4 regions of the Streptomyces qaidamensis genome follow, and region 1 is predicted to be linked to each of the others. Evidence: riboswitches for the same ligand, from Rfam matches in the RefSeq annotation. Region 1 holds a riboswitch; each other region holds the start of a gene.
The links. Region 1 has a riboswitch for cobalamin ahead of A4E84_RS12080 (prenyltransferase/squalene oxidase repeat-containing protein). Riboswitches for the same ligand answer to the same signal wherever they lie in the genome.

Region 1 (4,351 bases):
GCACCTCTGCCGGAAGCCCCAGTGCCGCCGCGTCGGGACGCCAGCGCGAGCAGGAGGCCACGCCCGGTTCGAGCAGTTCCAGGCCGTCGAAGTAGCGCGCGATCTGCTCGGGGCTGCGCAGGATGTACGGGATCGAACCACCGTCGTTGTACTGCTGGATGGCGCGGACGTAGTCCTCGCTGGTGTCGGTGGAGTCGTACTGCACGAGGTAGCTGCCGGGGGGCAGGGCGTCCACCAGCTGCCGGACGATCGAGCGGGCCTCGTCGTGGTCCTCGACGTGGCCCAGGATGCCCATCAGCATGAGGGCGACGGGCCGGTCGAAGTCCAGGGTCTTCCCTGCCTCCCGGACGATCGTCCCCGGCTCGCGCAGGTCGGCGTCGACGTAGTTGGTGACGCCTTCCGGCGTGCTGGTGAGCAGGGCGCGGGCGTGGGCCAGCACCAGGGGGTCGTTGTCGACGTAGACGATCCGGCTCTCCGGGGCCACCCGCTGGGCGATCTGGTGGGTGTTGTCCACGTTGGGCAGGCCGGTGCCGATGTCCAGGAACTGGCGGATGCCCTCCTCGGCGGCCAGGTGGCGGACGGCCCGGGCGAGGAAGTAGCGGGCGGCGCGGGCGCCGGTCTCGATGCCGGGGAAGATCTCGCGGAACGCGTCACCGGCCACCCGGTCGACTTCGTAGTTGTCCTTCCCGCCCAGCCAGTAGTTCCAGATCCGGGCCGAGTGCGGCACCGAGGTGTCGATCTTGGGGAACGGCTCCTGCTCGGGGTTCTCCGCCTGGTCGGTCATGGACGCTCCTGCGTGTGAGATCGGGGGCCCCACGTTAGCCGGTCTCCGCCTTGGAGAGGATCAACTCCGCTGCGGCAGCGAGGAGTTCGACTTCGGCCCGACCCATCGTCGGATTGGCACCCCGGCGGCGCAGGGCCTCGGTCAGGGCTGTGCGGGTGAGCGGGGACGGGCCGTCGAGGAGGGCGGTCAGCATGGTGTCCGCGGGTGCGGCGAGGGAGTCACCGGCGACGGCGGCCTGCGCGAGGACCACCGCGGTCGCCGCCCAGTCCAGGCCCGGGTCGCCCTCCTCCGCGTCCGACCAGTCGATGACGCGGGGGCCGCCGGGCGTGAGGATCACGTTCTCGGGGTGCAGGTCCAGGTGGAGCACGCGGACGGCCGGGTCGGTGGCGCGCAGGGCGGGAACGGCGTGCAGGTCGCGCAGCAGCCGGGCGAGGACGGCCCCTGCCTCGGCCACGTCCAGGGTGCCCGCCAGGCAGGCCTGGAGCATGGTCGGGCCACAGAGCCGCTCCATGACCAGGTCGGTACGCGAACCGGAGGGCCGGACCCGGGGCACGGGATAACCGTGGGCGCGCACGTGCTCCATCACGGCCCCCTCGGCCGCCGCGTCACCCCCGCCCTCGCGGTCCCGACGCAGCACCCACGCCGCGTCGATCTCGAACACATCGGCCCGGCGCCCGGATCCGAGCAGCTTTCCCGGCGGTGGCGAGATCGGCATGAAGCGAAGCTACCCCGCATCCGCGGTGCCCTCACCGACCTGCCCGCACGTGACCAAGCCCCCACCCGGCCCCCTCGGCCGCATTCCTGCGTCCGGGTACAGTGAGCGGGTCGTCATCACACCGTACGGGGGGAAGCCGGTGCAATTCCGGCGCTGACCCGCAACCGTGAACCGCCGCCCAGGCGGTGAGCCGGATCGCCCCGTACGGTTCGTGACCGGCTCACGTGCCCGGCAGACCGCCGGTCACGGCACCGTCGAGGTATACGGAGCCGAGCCGCCGGGGTGTCCCGTGCTGCCCGGCTCCCCCACAGGGAGAGGCACCCGCCGATCATGAACGTCCGCCGCAGCGCCGCGGTCCTGGCCGCCGTCGCCGTGATCGGCGCCGCCACCCCGGCCGCCGCCGACCCGTCCCCGTCACCGTCCCAGGCGTTCCCCTCCGCCCTGTACGGCGACAAGGACCCGAAGTTCGACGGCGTCTGGCGCCAGTCGCTCGCGCTGCTCGCGCAGGACACCGTGGGTGTGAAGCCGGCGGCGAAGTCCGTGCAGTGGCTGACGCGGCAGCAGTGCGCGGACGGCTCCTTCGCCTCGTACCGCCCCGACCCCACCACCGCGTGCGACGCCAAGACCATGCGCGACACCAACGCCACGTCCGCCGCCGTGCAGGCCCTCACCGCGCTCGGCGGGCACGACGACGTCACCCGCAAGGCAGTCGGCTGGCTGAAGTCCGTCCAGAACGAGGACGGCGGCTGGGGCTACGCGCCCGGCGGGGCCAGCGACACCAACTCGACGTCGATCGTCATAGGCGCGCTCGCCGCCGCGGGCGAGAAGCCGGACCGGGTCGAGAAGGACGGCAAGTCGCCCCACGACGCGCTGCTGAAGCTCGCCCTGCCCTGCGGCGGGGACGACGACGGCGCCTTCGCGTTCCAGCCGGACAAGAAGGGCGAGCTCGCCGCCAACGCGGACGCCACGGCGGCCGGTGTGCTCGGCGCGCTGGGCAAGGGCATGGTCGTCGAGCCCGGCAAGAAGTCCGACGCGACCTGCGAGAAGGCCACGACGCCGCAGCAGGCGGCGGCGAACGGGGCGGGCTACCTCACCGCCGCCCTCGCCGAGGACGGCAACCACCTCATGTCCGCCCTCGCCGGCGCCGAGCCCCAGCCCGACTTCGGCAACACCGCCGACGCGGTCGTAGCGCTCGCCGCGCAGGGGGACACCGCGCAGGCGGAGAAGTCCGTGCGGTGGCTGGAGAAGAACTCCGCGTCCTGGGCCGCGCAGAGCGGTCCGGCCGCCTACGCGCAGCTGATCTTCGCCGCCCACGCGACGGGCACGGACCCGCGCGACTTCGGCGGCGCGGACCTCGTCAAGCAGCTGGGCGCCACGGGCCCGGCCCCGCAGACCGCCGGGAAGACCAAGTCCGAGGCCTCGGACGAGAAGGAGGACTCCGGCTCGGACTTCTTCGGGGTCTGGTGGTACGTCGGCGTCTGCCTGGTCGCCGGCATCGGCATCGGGTTCCTGTTCACCGGCCGCAAGAAGCAGCAGCAGCTGTGATCCGCCGGGCCGTTCTCGTCCTCCTGGCCTCGCTCCTGCTGTGCGCGGGCGCGGGCCAGGCCCAGGCCGCCGGTTACCGGTACTGGTCGTTCTGGGAGCGCGACGCCGGCCGCTGGGTCTACGCCACCCAGGGCCCGTCCCTGGCCCGCCCCTCGGACGGCGACGTCCAGGGCTTCCGCTTCGCGGTGAGCGAGGACTCCGCGAGCGCGGTCCGGCCGCGCGGCACGGCCGGCTTCGCGACGATCTGCGCGAAGACGCCCGCGCGGGAGGGCAGGAAGCGGGTGGCCCTGGTCATCGACTTCGGCACACCGTCGGACGCCCCCCGGGGCGAATCCCCGCCCGCCGCCCGCACGGCCTGCGCCCGGGTCGCCCCCGACGCGACGACGGCCGAGGCCCTGGCCGCGGTGGCCAAGCCGCTGCGCTACGACACCAACGCTCTGCTGTGCGCGATCTCGGGCTATCCGGAGAAGGGCTGCGGCGAACAGGTCTCCGGGAAGCAGCACAAGCCGACGGCGGAGAAGAACTCCCCCTCGGACGACGGGCCGTCCCTGGGCCTGATCGGCGGTATCGCCGTGGTGGTGGTCCTGGGCGGCGCGGCGATCTGGCAGGTACGGCGGCGTGGATAGCAGCCCTCGGCGTCGAGGCCGGGCTCAGCTGCACCCCGGCGCCTGGTGGCTCTGGTCCCTCTCCCTCGGCACCGCCGCCACCCGCACCACCAACCCCCTGCTCCTCGCGCTCCTCGTCTCCGTCTCCGCCTACGTCGTGGCGACCCGCCGCCCCGACACCCCCTGGTCCCGCTCCTACGGCGCCTTCGTCAAACTCGCCCTCGCGGTGATCCTCATCCGTCTCGTCTTCGCGATCGTCCTCGGCTCCCCCGTCCCGGGCACGCACACCCTCCTCACGCTGCCCGAACTCCCCCTTCCCGCCTGGGCGCAGGGCATCCGCCTCGGCGGCGAGGTCACCGCGGAAGCCCTCACCTTCGCGCTGTACGACGGTATGCGGCTGGCCACGCTCCTCATCTGCGTGGGCGCCGCGAACGCCCTCGCCAACCCCTCCCGGCTCCTCAAGTCCCTTCCGGGCGCCCTGTACGAGATGGGGGTGGCGGTCGTCGTCGCCCTCACCTTCGCCCCGAGCCTCATCGCCGACGTCCAGCGGCTGCGCGCCGCACGCCGTCTGCGCGGGCGCCCGGACAGCGGCATCAGGGGCCTGCTGCACGTAGGGCTCCCGGTGCTGGAGGGCGCGCTGGAGCGATCCGTCGCCCTGGCCGCCGCGATGGACGCCCGCGGCTACGGCCGTACCGCGCAGGT
Region 2 (4,351 bases), 3.2 Mb from region 1:
ACTGGGACTGGTCCAGGAACGGGGTCCTGGCCGCCGCCATGTCGATCAGGCCGCGCTGCGGGATCTCCCACGCCGTGCGGTAGAGGGCGCGCACGTCCTCCGGGATCCAGGCGAAGTCCTGCACCGAGCCGCTGGCCTCGCGCAGGGCCTCCCGGGTGCGGGCGTCCCACACGCCGAGCCGCTTCAGCTCGTCGACCAGGTAGGAGTTGACCTGGAGGAACTCGCCCGACAGCGTCTCGCGCTTGAACAGGTTGGACACCTGCGGCTCGATGCACTCGTACACGCCCGCGATGGAGGCGATCGTGGCCGTGGGGGCGATGGCGAGGAGCAGCGAGTTGCGCATACCGGTCGTGGCGACGCGCTCACGCAGGGCCGCCCAGCGGTCCGGCCAGGTGAGCTCCACGTCGTAGTGGTCGGGGTGCAGCACGCCCCGGGCCGTACGGGTCTTCTCCCAGGCGGGAAGCGGTCCGTTGCGCTCGGCGAGGTCGGCGGAGGCCTCGTACGCGGCGAGCATGATCCGCTCGGCGATCCGCGTGGACAGGGCCTTGGCCTGGGGTGAGTCGAAGGGCAGGCGCAGCTTGAAGAAGACGTCCTGGAGGCCCATGGCGCCGAGGCCGACCGGGCGCCAGCGGGCATTGGAGCGGCCCGCCTGCTCGGTCGGGTAGAAGTTGATGTCCACGACCCGGTCGAGGAACGTGACGGCCGTGCGGACGGTCTCGTCCAGTCGCTCCCAGTCGAGGTCCCCGGTCGATGTGTCGACGAAGGAACCCAGGTTGACCGAGCCCAGGTTGCAGACCGCCGTCTCCCCGTCGCTGGTGACCTCCAGGATCTCCGTGCAGAGGTTGGAGGAGTGGACGACGTGGCCCGGCTCGGCCGTCTGGTTGGCGGTGCGGTTGGCGGCGTCCTTGAAGGTCATCCAGCCGTTGCCGGTCTGCGCGAGGGTGCGCATCATGCGGCCGTACAGCTCACGGGCGGGCAGCGTCTTCTTCGCGAGGCCCTTCGCCTCGGCCGCCCGGTACGCGGCGTCGAACTCCTCGCCCCACAGGTCGACCAGCTCGGGCACGTCCGCGGGGGAGAACAGCGACCACTGCGCGTCCGCGTTCACGCGGCGCATGAACTCGTCCGGCACCCAGTGCGCGAGGTTCAGGTTGTGCGTGCGGCGGGCGTCCTCGCCGGTGTTGTCGCGCAGTTCCAGGAACTCCTCGATGTCGGAGTGCCAGGTCTCCAGGTAGACCGCGGCGGCGCCCTTGCGGCGGCCGCCCTGGTTCACCGCGGCGACCGAGGCGTCGAGGGTCTTCAGGAACGGGACGATGCCGTTGGAGTGGCCGTTGGTGCCACGGATCAGGGAACCGCGGGCGCGGATGCGGGAGTACGCGAGTCCGATGCCGCCGGCGTGCTTCGACAGCCGGGCCACCTGGTGATACCGGTCGTAGATGGAGTCCAGCTCGTCCTTGGGGGAGTCGAGGAGGTAGCAGGACGACATCTGCGGGTGCCGGGTGCCCGAGTTGAAGAGGGTGGGGGAGGAGGGGAGGTAGTCGAGGCGGCTCATGAGCCGGTAGAGCGCGGCGACTTCGTCGACGGAGCGGCGGGTGTCGTCCTCGGCGAGACCGGCGGCGACCCGCAGCATGAAGTGCTGGGGCGTCTCGACGGCCTTGCGGGTGAGCGGGTGGCGCAGCAGATAGCGGCTGTGCAGGGTGCGCAGGCCGAAATAGCCGAAGCGGTCGTCGGCGCGGGTGTCGATGAGCGCGTCGAGCCGGGCCGCGTGCAGCCGGACGAACTCGGCGGTGCGGTCGGCGATGAGGCCCTCGCGGTGGCCTGCCGCCACGGACTCGGTGAAGGACGTGACGCCCTGCGAGGCGGCCTCTTCGCGGATGCCGATGGTCAGCAGCCGGGCGGCCAGCCGGGAGTAGGCGGGGTCCTCGGAGATCAGACCGGCCGCGGCCTCCGTCGCCAGCTCCCGCAACTCCGCTTCGTCCGCGGCGGCGGACCGGCCGCGCAGCGCGGCGGCGGCGACCCGGCCGGGCTCGGCGTCGGGAAGGTCGGCGGTCAGCTCGGTCAGGGTCCGCAACAGCGCGGCGCCGGGGGCGTCGTGCGCTTCTTCGGTGGCTGAGACCTCTTCGGCTGGCGCGATGGTCACGTGGGGCTCTCCCTCGCTCGGCACGGGGCCTCGTCGAGGGCAGGCGGCAGCACGCGAGCGCACGCGGCGTCGCGTCCACCGGCCCATTCCACGAGGCCCGGACGTCGGGGCACCACGGCCGGGTGGCCGGGTGCGCTGCCGACAGGTCCTCGGACTGACGCTTGTGCACGGAACATGCACAAGTACACCGTTGCGGGACAGTTCCGGATTCGCACCGGATTCCCCTGCGGCGGCAGCGAGCATGAGCATACATCTTGTGTTGGGTTCCGACGGCACCCCCAGATGTTGTGTCGGATACGACAGTGGGCCGCCGTGAGGAGTGCTCACGGCGGCCCACTGAGGGTTGTTCGTGGTTGATCGCGCAGTTCCCCGCGCCCCTGAGGCTAGTGCGCGGAACCGGCCGTCGCGGGCGGGAGTTCGACCTTGACCCCCGGGTCGCCCGCGTCCGCCGTGTAGTCCTCCGGCTTGGTCTCGTCGATGCCGTCGGGGGCCTTCAGGGCCCTCAGGACGAAGGTGAGGACCACCGTCACCACCACGTTCAGGACGAACGCCGTGAGGCCGATGTAGCCGATCTCCCCGATGCCCGGGATCTCCTTCGCGGAGCCGCCGAAGTGCTTCTGGGTCGGGGAGGCCACGCCGTACGCGGCGACCGTGCCGTAGACCATGCCGACCGCCCAGCCCGCCAGCAGGGCCCAGCGGTGGAACCAGCGCGTGAACAGGCCGCCGACCAGGGCCGGGAAGGTCTGCAGGATCCAGATGCCGCCCAGCAGCTGGAAGTTGATGGCGACCGTCTTGTCCATCGTGAGGACGAAGGCCAGGGCGCCGACCTTCACCAGCAGCGACACCAGCTTGGAGACCTTGGTCTCCTGCGCGGGAGTCGCGTCCGGCTTGATGAAGTCCTTGTAGATGTTGCGGGTGAAGAGGTTCGCGGCCGCGATGGACATGATGGCCGCCGGCACGAGCGCGCCGATGCCGATCGCCGCGAACGCAACGCCCGCGAACCAGTCCGGGAACATCGTCTCGAACAGCTGTGGGATCGCCAGCTGCCCGTTCTGCACCTTGATGCCGGCCGCGATCGCCATGAACCCGAGCAGCGCGAGCAGCCCCAGCATCAGCGAGTACAGCGGCAGGATGGTGGTGTTGCGCCGGATCACCTCACGGCTCTTCGAGGACAGCGTCGCCGTGATCGAGTGCGGGTACATGAAGAGGGCCAGGGCGGAGCCCAACGCCAGTGTGGCGTACGTCCACTGGCCCGGCTCGGCCGGTGTCAGCGCACCGCGCGGCGCGCCCGTCGCCGGGTTGGTCTGGCTGTACGCCTCACCGGCCTTGGCGAAGATGTCGTCGAAGCCGCCCAGCTTGATCGGGATGTAGATGATCGCCACCGCGATGACGATGTAGATCAGCGTGTCCTTCACGAACGCGATGAGCGCGGGGGCCCGCAGACCCGACGAGTACGTGTACGCCGCCAGCACGCCGAACGCGATCAGCAGCGGCAGGTCCTTGATGAACCAGTTGGTGTTCTCGCCGCCGCCGACGCCCATGACGTCCAGCACGGCCTGGATGCCGACCAGTTGGAGCGCGATGTACGGCATGGTCGCGAGGATGCCGGTGAGGGCCACGGCCAGCGACAGGCCCTTCGAACCGAAGCGGCCGCGCACGAAGTCGGAGGTCGTGACGTAGCCGTGCTTGTGGGACACCGACCACAGGCGGGGGAGGAAGGTGAAGATCAGCGGGTACACCAGGATGGTGTACGGCACCGCGAAGAAGCCGGCCGCGCCCGCCGCGTAGATCGCCGCCGGCACGGCGACGAAGGTGTACGCCGTGTACAGGTCGCCGCCGAGCAGGAACCAGGTGACCCAGGTGCCGAACGAGCGGCCGCCCAGCCCCCATTCGTCGAGGCTGTGCTCGTTCTCGGCCTTGCGCCAGCGCGCGGCCAGGAAGCCCATGACCGTGACGGCCAGGAAGAAGAAGATGAAGACGCCGAGCGCGACGCCGTTCACGCCGTCCTTCACTGCGACGCACCGCCCTTCGTGGCCGAGCGGGCGCGCTGGTCACGCTGCCAGAGCTTGTAGGCGATCATGGTCAGGGCGGTGGAGATGAGCACCCACGCCATCTGGTACCAGTAGAAGAACGGGATCCCGATGAAGGCCGGGTCGGTCTTGGCGTACGAGCCGACCCACAGCATGGCCACGAACGGCGCTATGAGGCAGACGG
Region 3 (4,351 bases), 1.3 Mb from region 1:
CGTGACGACCAGGATGTCCCACCACAGTCCGAGGTGCCCCTGGCCGCCGAAGCCGCCCTGCCAGGAGATGACGCCCATGCCCAGCAGGTAGACGGGCAGCCACTGGGCGGCCTTGAAGTCGAGCCGGGGCGCGTCGGGCAGGCCCTTGCGGGTGGCGTACCAGGCGTAGCCGCCGAGCAGGACGTAGCCGAGGACGATGGCCACGCCGAGCCGCCACAGGGTGTCCCAGGTGGACCAGTAGATGATGAGGTCGGCCACCACGAACGACAGCGGCGAGAGGACCTTCCCGCCGGGCAGGCGGTAGGGGCGCGCCCGGTGCGGCAGCCGGTCCGCGAAGACGCCGTAGGCCAGCGGGGCACCCGCGTACATCAGCACGCTCGCCGAGGTGATGAAGCCGACCAGCTGCTGCCAGCTCGGGAACGGCAGGAAGCAGACCACGCCGGTCACGAAGGACACGATCAGCCCGAACCACGGCACACCGCGGGCGTCGGTACGGACGAAGAGCTTGGGCGCGTAGCCGTTGCGGGCCAGTCCGTAGGAGACGCGGGACGTGGCCGTCGTGTAGATCAGGCCGGTGCCGCCCGGGGAGACCACCGCGTCCAGGTACAGCACCACGCTCAGCCAGCCGAGGCCCACCAGGGTCGCGAGACCGGCCCACGGGCCGGTGATGCCGGGGTAGTCGAGCTTGGTCCAGCCGTGCGCGAAGGAGCCCAGCGGCAGGGCGGCGATGAAGACGACCTGGAGCAGGACGTAGATGGCCGCCCCGATGGCGACCGAGCCGATCGTGGCGCGCGGCAGGTCCCGCTGCGGGTCGCGGCTCTCGCCCGCGAGCTGGATCGCCTGCTCGAAGCCCAGCAGGGCGAAGATGATGCCGCTGGAGCTGACGGCGCTCAGCACACCGTGGGCACCGAACGGGGCGAAGCCGTGCTCGGTGAAGTTGCCCGGGTGGAAGTTGCCGGCCGCGATGATGAAGATCGCGGCCAGCGGCACGGCCACCTTCCACCAGGTGGCGGCGCTGTTGGTGTGCGCCAGAATCCGCACGCCGAGGAAGTTGACCACGACGAACACGGCCATCAGCAGGACGGCGACGGCGAAGCCGCTCGTCGTCAGCGTCCCGTCCTTCGCGTGCTGGAAGCCCTGGGCCCAGTGCCAGTGCCCGGCGTAGCCGATCATGGCCTCGACCTCGATCGGTGCCACGGTCGCCGCCTGGAGCCAGGAGAACCAGCCGAAGGACATGCCGGCCAGCCCGCCGAACGCGTAATGCGGATAGCGGGCCGTGCCGCCCGCGACCGGGAACATGCCGCCCAGTTCCGCGTGCACCAGCGCCAGCAGCACGATCGCCACGGCACCGATGAGCCAGGACAGGATCGCCGCGGGTCCGGCCGTCACGACCGCCTTTTCGGCGCCGTACAGCCAGCCCGAACCGATGATGGAGCCGACCGAGGCCCACATGAGTCCGATCAGCCCGACATCCCGGCGCAGGCCGTCTCTTTCCATGAATACAGGGCCTCTCGAAGACGAACTCGGGGAGTTCGGGGAGCAAGAGGCCTCAGGTTAGAAATCGGCCGGCCGGCCGCAGAAGACGAGTTGTGCACCCTTGACCGGGTGCGGGCATTTCGTGGGGAACGCTTCAGGATTCCTGTACGCGGTCATGAGACAGCCGTGGGATCTCGATCGCCGGGCAGCGGTCCATCACCATCTCCAGGCCCGCCGCGCGGGTCCGGTCGTAGGCCGCCTCGTCGATGACACCCAGCTGGAACCAGACGCCCTTCGCGCCCTTGGCGACCGCCTCGTCCGCGACGGCTCCGGCGAGGTCGCTGTTCACGAACACGTCGACGACGTCCACGTCGAAGGGGATGTCCGCCAGGCTCGCGTACCCCTGCTCCCCGTGCACCGTCTCCGCCTTGGGATGCACCGGCACGACGCGCTTGCCGAAGCGCTGGAGCACGGCGGCCACGCCGTACGCGGCGCGCTGCCGGTTCGACGACAGGCCCACCACGGCCCAGGTGTCGCCGAGCCCGGTGAGGATCCTGCGGACCGTTGCCTCGTCGCCGTACACCGGCGGCCTCCTCGCAAGTCGTGGACGCACTGCTCTCCCGGCAACGACGCAGGACGCGCGGTGATTCCCGGGAGCCCCCGTGATAGCTTGCCGAGGCCAGTCGAACCCATGTAGGTGGGTCAGGGAATCCGGTGTGAATCCGGAACTGACGCGCAGCGGTGAGGGGGACGGGCGGGGCCTCGGCCACTGGACTCCCTCGCGGACGTCCGGGAAGGCGTCCCGATCCGGGTGAACCCGAGTCCGAAGACCTGCTGGCGGCCCCCGCGGCCGCGTGCGGCGGGGGAGCACCGTACGACCGGGCTCCGCGAATGGGCCCTCGACGCCTGAGGACTGGTTTTCCGTGCCCCTCGCCCGACCCGCCCGTGCCGCCGCCCTGCTCGCGGCCGGCTCCCTGCTCCTGACCGGCTGCGGCGGCACCGCGTCCACCGATGCCAAGGCCGCCGTCACCCTCACCAACTGCGGGCACGACGTCCGTGTGGCGGCCCCACCGCAGCACGCCGTGTCCCTCAACCAGGGCACCACCGAGATCCTGCTCTCCCTCGGCCTGGCCGACCGCCTCGCGGGCACGGCCACCTGGACCGACCCCGTGATGAAGGGGCTGGAGAAGGCCGAGGCCGAGGTCCCGCGCATCGCCGACAACAACCCGTCCTTCGAGCGCGTTCTGGACACCGAACCCGACTTCGTCGCCGCGTCCTTCGTCTCCACCCTCGGCAAGGGCGGCGTCGCCGGCCGCGAGCAGTTCGAGAAGCTCGGCGTGCCCACCTACGTCTCCCCGTCCGACTGCGCCGGCAAGGACAACTCGGGCGGCGGCGACGGCGCCCGCGACAAGGCCCTGGGCATCGACACCGTCTACGGCGAGATACGGGACCTCGCGGCCGTGTTCGGGGTGAAGAAGCGCGGCGACACGCTCGTGGCCTCCCTCCGGCAGCGCATGAAGAAGGCCACCGCGGGCACCGACGCCTCCGACGTCACCCTCCTCTACTGGTTCGCGAACTCCGAGTCGCCCTACATGGCGGGCTGTTGCGGAGCGCCCGGCATCATCACCCGGGCCCTCGGCGCGCAGAACGTCTTCGACGACACGCACGAGGAGTGGCCGCAGACCAACTGGGAGACGGTCGCCGACCGCGACCCCGACGTCCTCGTCATCGGCGATCTGACCCGCAAGTCCCAGACCGCCGAGTCGGCCGCGAAGAAGATCGCCTTCCTGGAGTCCAACCCCGTCACCAGGACCATGGACGCCGTCCGCCACAAGCGGTACGTGCTGCTCAGCGGGCAGGCCATGAACCCGACCATCCGCACCGTCGAGGGCGTGGAGCAGGTGGCCGCCGGGCTGCGCAGGTTCGGGCTGGTGAAGTGACCGCCGGGAGTGTGCCGGGCGCCGCGGCCCGGCCCCGGCGGCGGACCGGGCTCGCGCTCGGGGCGGCCGGGGCGGTCGCTCTCGTCGCCTCCCTCGCCGTGGCCATCACCATCGGTCCCGCCGACATCCGGGTCGCCGACGTGTGGTCCGTCGTGGCCGCCCGTCTCGGCCTCGGCAGCTCGGAGCTGACGCCGATCCGGGACGGGATCGTCTGGCAGCTGCGGCTGCCCCGCACCCTGCTCGCGGCCGTGTGCGGGGCCGGACTCGCCGTCTGCGGGGCGGTGATGCAGTCGCTGCTGCGCAACCCGCTGGCCGACCCCTTCGTGCTCGGGGTGTCCTCGGGCGCCTCCACCGGAGCGGTCCTCGTGGTCGTGCTGGGCGCGGGCGGCGGCGCCCTGTCGGTGTCCGCCGGCGCGTTCCTCGGTGCCCTGCTGTCGTTCGCGCTGGTACTGCTGCTCAGCCACACCCTCGGCGGCACCACCGACCGGGTCGTCCTCGCGGGCGTCGCCGCCATGCAGCTCTTCTCGGCGCTCACCTCGTTCGTCGTGATGACCTCTGCCGACGCCGAGACGACCCGTGGCGTGCTGTTCTGGCTCCTCGGCTCGCTCGGCGGCGCCGGCTGGGCCGACGTGTGGCTGTGCCTGGCCGTGCTGGCCGTGGCGCTGGCGGTGTGCCTGTCCTACGCCCGTACCCTCGACGCCTTCGCCTTCGGGCAGGACGCGGCGGCCGCGCTCGGGGTGTCCGTGGCCCGCACCCGCCTGGTGCTGCTGTGTGTCACGGCCCTGCTCACGGCCGCGCTGGTCAGCTCGTCCGGGGCGATCGGCTTCGTGGGACTGGTGCTGCCGCACGCCGCCCGGGCCCTGACCGGCCCGGGGCACGCGCGGCTGCTGCCGGTCACCGCCCTCGCCGGAGCGGTGTTCCTGGTGTGGGCTGAC
Region 4 (4,351 bases), 5.7 Mb from region 1:
AGTCGAGCCCGCTGAGCACGGTGGGGCCGTCCTCGTAGGCGTAGGACGCGCCCCGCAGGGCGACGAGGGCGGGCTCGCTCATGTCAGCGGCCTTTCCAGTACGAAGGTGAGGGCGGCCAGCATCGCGAGCAGCGCGCAACTGGCGGCCGTGAAGCGCACCGAGACCCGGGCCTCGGGCACCAGGACGCGCAGGGTGCCGTCGTAGCCGCGCCCGGCGAGTCCGGCCTGGAGCCGGGTCGCCCGGTCGAAGGCCCGGACGAACGCGGTGGCGCCGAGCCCGGCCAGCGAACGCCACTCCGCGGCCCGGCCGGTGTGACCGAGCCGGGCCGCCTGGGCCTCCCGGATACGGCGCACGGAGTCCAGCAGCAGGAAGCTCATCCGGTACGTCACGAGCGCCACGTCGACCACCGGCGCGGGGATCCCCGCCCGGACCAGGCGGGGCAACAGGTCGGACATGGGCGTGGTGAAGGCGAACAGCAGCACGCCCAGGGAGGCCGCCGAGGTCCGCAGCAGCAACTCCCCGGCCCGGACCGGCCCGTCAGCGGCGAGGGAGACGAAGCCGCCCGGACCGCCCACCTGGACGAGCAGCGTGAGCGCGCCGGTCACGCAGAAGCCCAGCGGCACCCGGTAGGCCCGCCACAGCCGCCGCCCGGGCACGCCGGCCGGCCCCAGCAGCACCACCAGGGCGCTCAGGAGCACCAGGGCCGCACCCGGCCAGGGCGGCAGGGAGATCGCGAGCAGGGTGAGGCCGAGTCCGAGCACGGCCTTGTCCACGGGGTGGCGGCGGCGCCAGCGACTGCTGTGCGCCGCCGCGTCGATCGGCAGCACCCCGGCTCAGTCCCGTTCCGCCGCGGACTTCCCTGCGGCCCCGGTGAGCGCGCTGCCGGCCTCGCGCTCCAGCGCCCGCTGCTCACCCTGCCGGCGGCCCCGGCGCAGACCGAAGTAGTAGGCGAGGACCCCGGCGCCGAGGGCCGCCTGGAGGGCGAACAGCGCCGACTCGATCTCGCCCGACGGCGGCTCGTACAGCGGCGAGAACCACGGCTCGTAGTCCGGCTTCAGCTCGGTGATCGCCGTCTCGGCCTCGGCGTCGGCGCCCGCGAACGGCTCCTTCTTGTGGTCGCCGAGGCCCAGCGCCAGGGGCAGCACGGCCAGCGCGGCCACGGCGAGCAGCAGCACCAGGTTGATCTTCGTGTTCCTGCTCATCGGGCCACCGCCTCGGTCTCGGTCCGTGACTGCTTCTTGGCCAGGAGCACGCCCAGCCGGGTCAGTTCGCCCTTGCTCGACTGCACCAGCAGCCGCATCACGAGCACGGTCAGCAGGCCCTCGCTCACCGCGAGCGGGATCTGGGTGACGGCGAAGATGGAACCGAACTTGCCGAGCGCGCCCAGGAATCCGCTGCCCGGGTCGGGGAAGGCGAGCGCCAGTTGCACGCTGGTGACGCAGTAGGTGGACAGGTCGGCGACGAACGCACCGGCGAACACCGCGACCATCAGCGGCGCGTTGGAGCGCCGCAGCAGTGCGTAGACGGCGTATCCGGCCCAGGGCCCGACGATCGCCATGGAGAAGACGTTGGCACCGAGCGTGGTCAGGCCGCCGTGCGCGAGCAGCAGCGCCTGGAAGAGCAGGGTGATGGTGCCCAGCACCGCCATGATGGGCGGCCGGAACAGGATGGCTCCGAGGCCCGTGCCGGTGGGGTGCGAGCAACTGCCCGTGACGGACGGCAGTTTCAGGGCGGACAGGACGAACGTGAAGGCGCCGGACGCCCCGAGGAGCAGGGTGCTCTCGGGGTGCTCGCGCACTTCACGGGTGAGCGACCGGACTCCGTGGACGACGAACGGCGCCGACGCGACGCCCCAGGCGACCGCGTGCGCCGGAGGAAGAAAACCCTCGGCTATGTGCATGGCTCAGCAGACCCTCTCCAGCACCTCGTGGATGGTTGACGTGCCTTGGCCGGTCTCCTGGCTGACGGGTACCACCGCCCGTACTCCGCCTTCCCGGGCCGCAAGGACCCAGTGGCTGCCCCCTGAGGGGCCGGAGCCGGACTTCCCGATTCACAGTGGCGAGGGCCGCACCGGCATCACACCGGATTTCCCGTTCACCAAGGCCTGGTGACAATAAGGCCGGGGTAAGGGCGATGACAAGCCGCCCAAGGGGCGCGCGAGGGGGCGCCCGCTCGCACACCGGCGCATCCCCGGCTGATCCACGTGCTCGGGCGCTCGTGGTGCGAGGACGCTTCGGGGACCCCCGTCAGTCGTCGCCCCCGTCGTCCCCGCCGTCGTCGCCCTCCCCGGCCTGGACCGGCTGCTCCGGCTTCGGCTGCTCCGGCCCGGCGTCGCCCGCCCCCTGCGTCGGGGTCGGGGCGCCGGACGCCGGCGGGGAAGGGGTCGGGGAGGCGGGCGGCGTGGACGGAGTGACGTCGGCCACGGTGCCGGTGGTCGGCGTGGTGGCGATCTGCCGGCCGGCCGCCGGATCGGAGGTGATGGGCGAGGCGGAGTCGTCGGACGGGGTGGCGGCGGGGCTGCTCGCGGTCGGGGACGCGTCGGGGTCGGTGCCCTCGGTGGTCGTGTCGGGCGAGAACCAGCGCATGCCGAGGAGCATCGCGGCGAGGAAGAGCGCCGCGGCGGCGGCCGTCGCGGCCACTCTCGACCGGCTGCCGAGCCCGCCGCGCCCGCGGGAGCGGCCCGACCGTCCCGCCTGGGCCGCCCGGGCGGCGGTGCGGTGTCCCGTGGTCGCGGGCAGTGCGTACGTGGTCGGGTGGCTGGTCTCGGCAGCCGCGTACGGGCCGGGGCCGGTGTGCGCCGGCGCGGACGGGGGCTTCGGCCGCAGCGGCGGTGAGACCTCGGGCAGCGGCTCGGGCAGGCCCCGCCAGGCGCCCCCGGCGAACCACTCGGCGGCCTGCTCCGCGGTGGGCCGGTCCTCGGGCTGCTTGGCGAGGAGCCCGAGGAGGTAGTTCTCGAACGCCGGGGGAAGCCCTGCGACACCGAGCTCGCGGGGCGGCACGGGCGCCGAGTCGAGGTGCTGGTGCAGCAGGGCGACGGCGGTGTCGGCCTGGAACGGCGGGCGGCCGCTGAGGAGCTGGTAGAGCACGCAGCCCAGGGAGTACATGTCGGAGGCGGGCCCCGCGGGCTTGCCCAGGGCCCGTTCGGGCGCGAGGTAGAGGCCGGTGCCGACGATCTGGCCGGTGGCGGTGAGCGCGGCGCCGGGGTCGTCGAGGAACCGCGCGATGCCGAAGTCGCCGATCTTCAGCGTGCCGTGGGTGTCCAGCAGCAGGTTGGCGGGTTTGACGTCCCGGTGCACGATGCCCTGCCCGTGCGCTGCGGCGAGCCCGGCGGACGCCTGTGCGGCGAGCCGGGCCACCTGCTCGGCGGGCAGCGGGCCGGAGCCGGACAGCACCCCGGCGAGGCTGTCGCCCTCGACCAGCTCCATCACCAGGTACAGCCGGTTGTCGTACTCGCCGAAGTCCAGGACGCCGACCACGTTGGGGTGGTTGAGACGCCCGGCGGTCTGCGCCTCCAGACGGAACCGGGAGGTTGCCGTGGCGTCGGTGTCCTGGGGCAGCAGCAGCTTGAGGGCCACCGCTCTGGCGAGCGTCTCGTCGTACGCACGCCAGACCTCTCCCATTCCACCGCGCCCGATCTCAACTTCCAGCCGGTAGCGGCCCGCTAGCAGCACTCGTCCTCGTCTCATGCGTGTGGGAAGGTCGTCGCCGCAGGCCGAACTCCCCGCTTACGCACGGGGATTGGTGGGGGGTGCCGCAGCCGACCCAGGATACTGGCGCGGCGTGACCACCGATCTCCGCAGCGGTGTCTTCCCAGGGTGCGGTTCCGGAAAATCCCGGAGCGAAGACCTCGCACGCCGGGGTGACGCTCCCGCGCGCCCGGTTGCCCTGGGACACCGGCGCCCGTGTCAGGCCGCCGCGCCCGCCCCCTTCTCACGGCGCGGCAGCACGGCCACCGCCAGGGCCGGTACGGCCGCGAGGACCAGCCACGGCACGGCGGCCGGCAGGCCCAGGTCGAGCAGGAAGCCGGTGGCCGCGCTGCCGGCCAGGACGATCAGCCCGGAGACGGACGACAGCGCCCCCATGTACAGCCCGAGCCGGCCCTCCGCGGCGAGGTCGGGCACCCAGGCGCGGGCGGCGGGCACCACCAGCATCTGCCCCACGGTGAGCAAGATCACGAAGCCGGCGGCCGGGAGCAGTCCGGCGGCCCCCGTCCAGCCGGCCGGCCGGGCCGCGGCCACCACCGCGAAACCGGACGCGATCAGCAGCAGCCCCGCGGTCATGGAGCGGCGCAGATCGAGCCGGTCGCCCGCCCAGCGGGTCACCGGCAGCTGGGTGAACACCACCAGTACC

Region 2: another riboswitch for cobalamin. It lies ahead of A4E84_RS26835 (ribonucleoside-diphosphate reductase subunit alpha); the one in region 1 lies ahead of A4E84_RS12080 (prenyltransferase/squalene oxidase repeat-containing protein).
Region 3: another riboswitch for cobalamin. It lies ahead of A4E84_RS06345 (ABC transporter substrate-binding protein); the one in region 1 lies ahead of A4E84_RS12080 (prenyltransferase/squalene oxidase repeat-containing protein).
Region 4: another riboswitch for cobalamin. It lies ahead of A4E84_RS37160 (energy-coupling factor ABC transporter permease); the one in region 1 lies ahead of A4E84_RS12080 (prenyltransferase/squalene oxidase repeat-containing protein).

The regions. Positions count from the first base shown of each region.
Region 1 covers NZ_CP015098.1:2,765,420-2,769,770, forward strand. The annotation lists gene A4E84_RS12070 (SAM-dependent methyltransferase) at 1-784, opposite strand, end outside; gene A4E84_RS12075 (phosphotransferase) at 819-1,499, opposite strand; adenosylcobalamin-variant (AdoCbl-variant) riboswitch at 1,620-1,708, shown strand; gene A4E84_RS12080 (prenyltransferase/squalene oxidase repeat-containing protein) at 1,830-3,044, shown strand; gene A4E84_RS12085 (SCO2322 family protein) at 3,041-3,670, shown strand; gene A4E84_RS12090 (CbiQ family ECF transporter T component) at 3,663-4,351, shown strand, end outside.
Region 2 covers NZ_CP015098.1:6,015,368-6,019,718, forward strand. The annotation lists gene A4E84_RS26835 (ribonucleoside-diphosphate reductase subunit alpha) at 1-2,137, opposite strand, end outside; cobalamin riboswitch at 2,261-2,386, opposite strand; gene mctP (monocarboxylate uptake permease MctP) at 2,521-4,149, opposite strand; gene A4E84_RS26845 (DUF3311 domain-containing protein) at 4,146-4,351, opposite strand, start outside.
Region 3 covers NZ_CP015098.1:1,489,738-1,494,088, reverse strand. The annotation lists gene A4E84_RS06355 (APC family permease) at 1-1,497, opposite strand, end outside; gene A4E84_RS06350 (CoA-binding protein) at 1,631-2,059, opposite strand; cobalamin riboswitch at 2,140-2,329, shown strand; gene A4E84_RS06345 (ABC transporter substrate-binding protein) at 2,400-3,416, shown strand; gene A4E84_RS06340 (FecCD family ABC transporter permease) at 3,413-4,351, shown strand, end outside.
Region 4 covers NZ_CP015098.1:8,484,417-8,488,767, forward strand. The annotation lists gene A4E84_RS37145 (energy-coupling factor ABC transporter ATP-binding protein) at 1-82, opposite strand, end outside; gene cbiQ (cobalt ECF transporter T component CbiQ) at 79-828, opposite strand; gene A4E84_RS37155 (energy-coupling factor ABC transporter substrate-binding protein) at 835-1,203, opposite strand; gene A4E84_RS37160 (energy-coupling factor ABC transporter permease) at 1,200-1,901, opposite strand; cobalamin riboswitch at 1,932-2,118, opposite strand; gene A4E84_RS37165 (serine/threonine-protein kinase) at 2,248-3,672, opposite strand; gene A4E84_RS37170 (MDR family MFS transporter) at 3,907-4,351, opposite strand, start outside.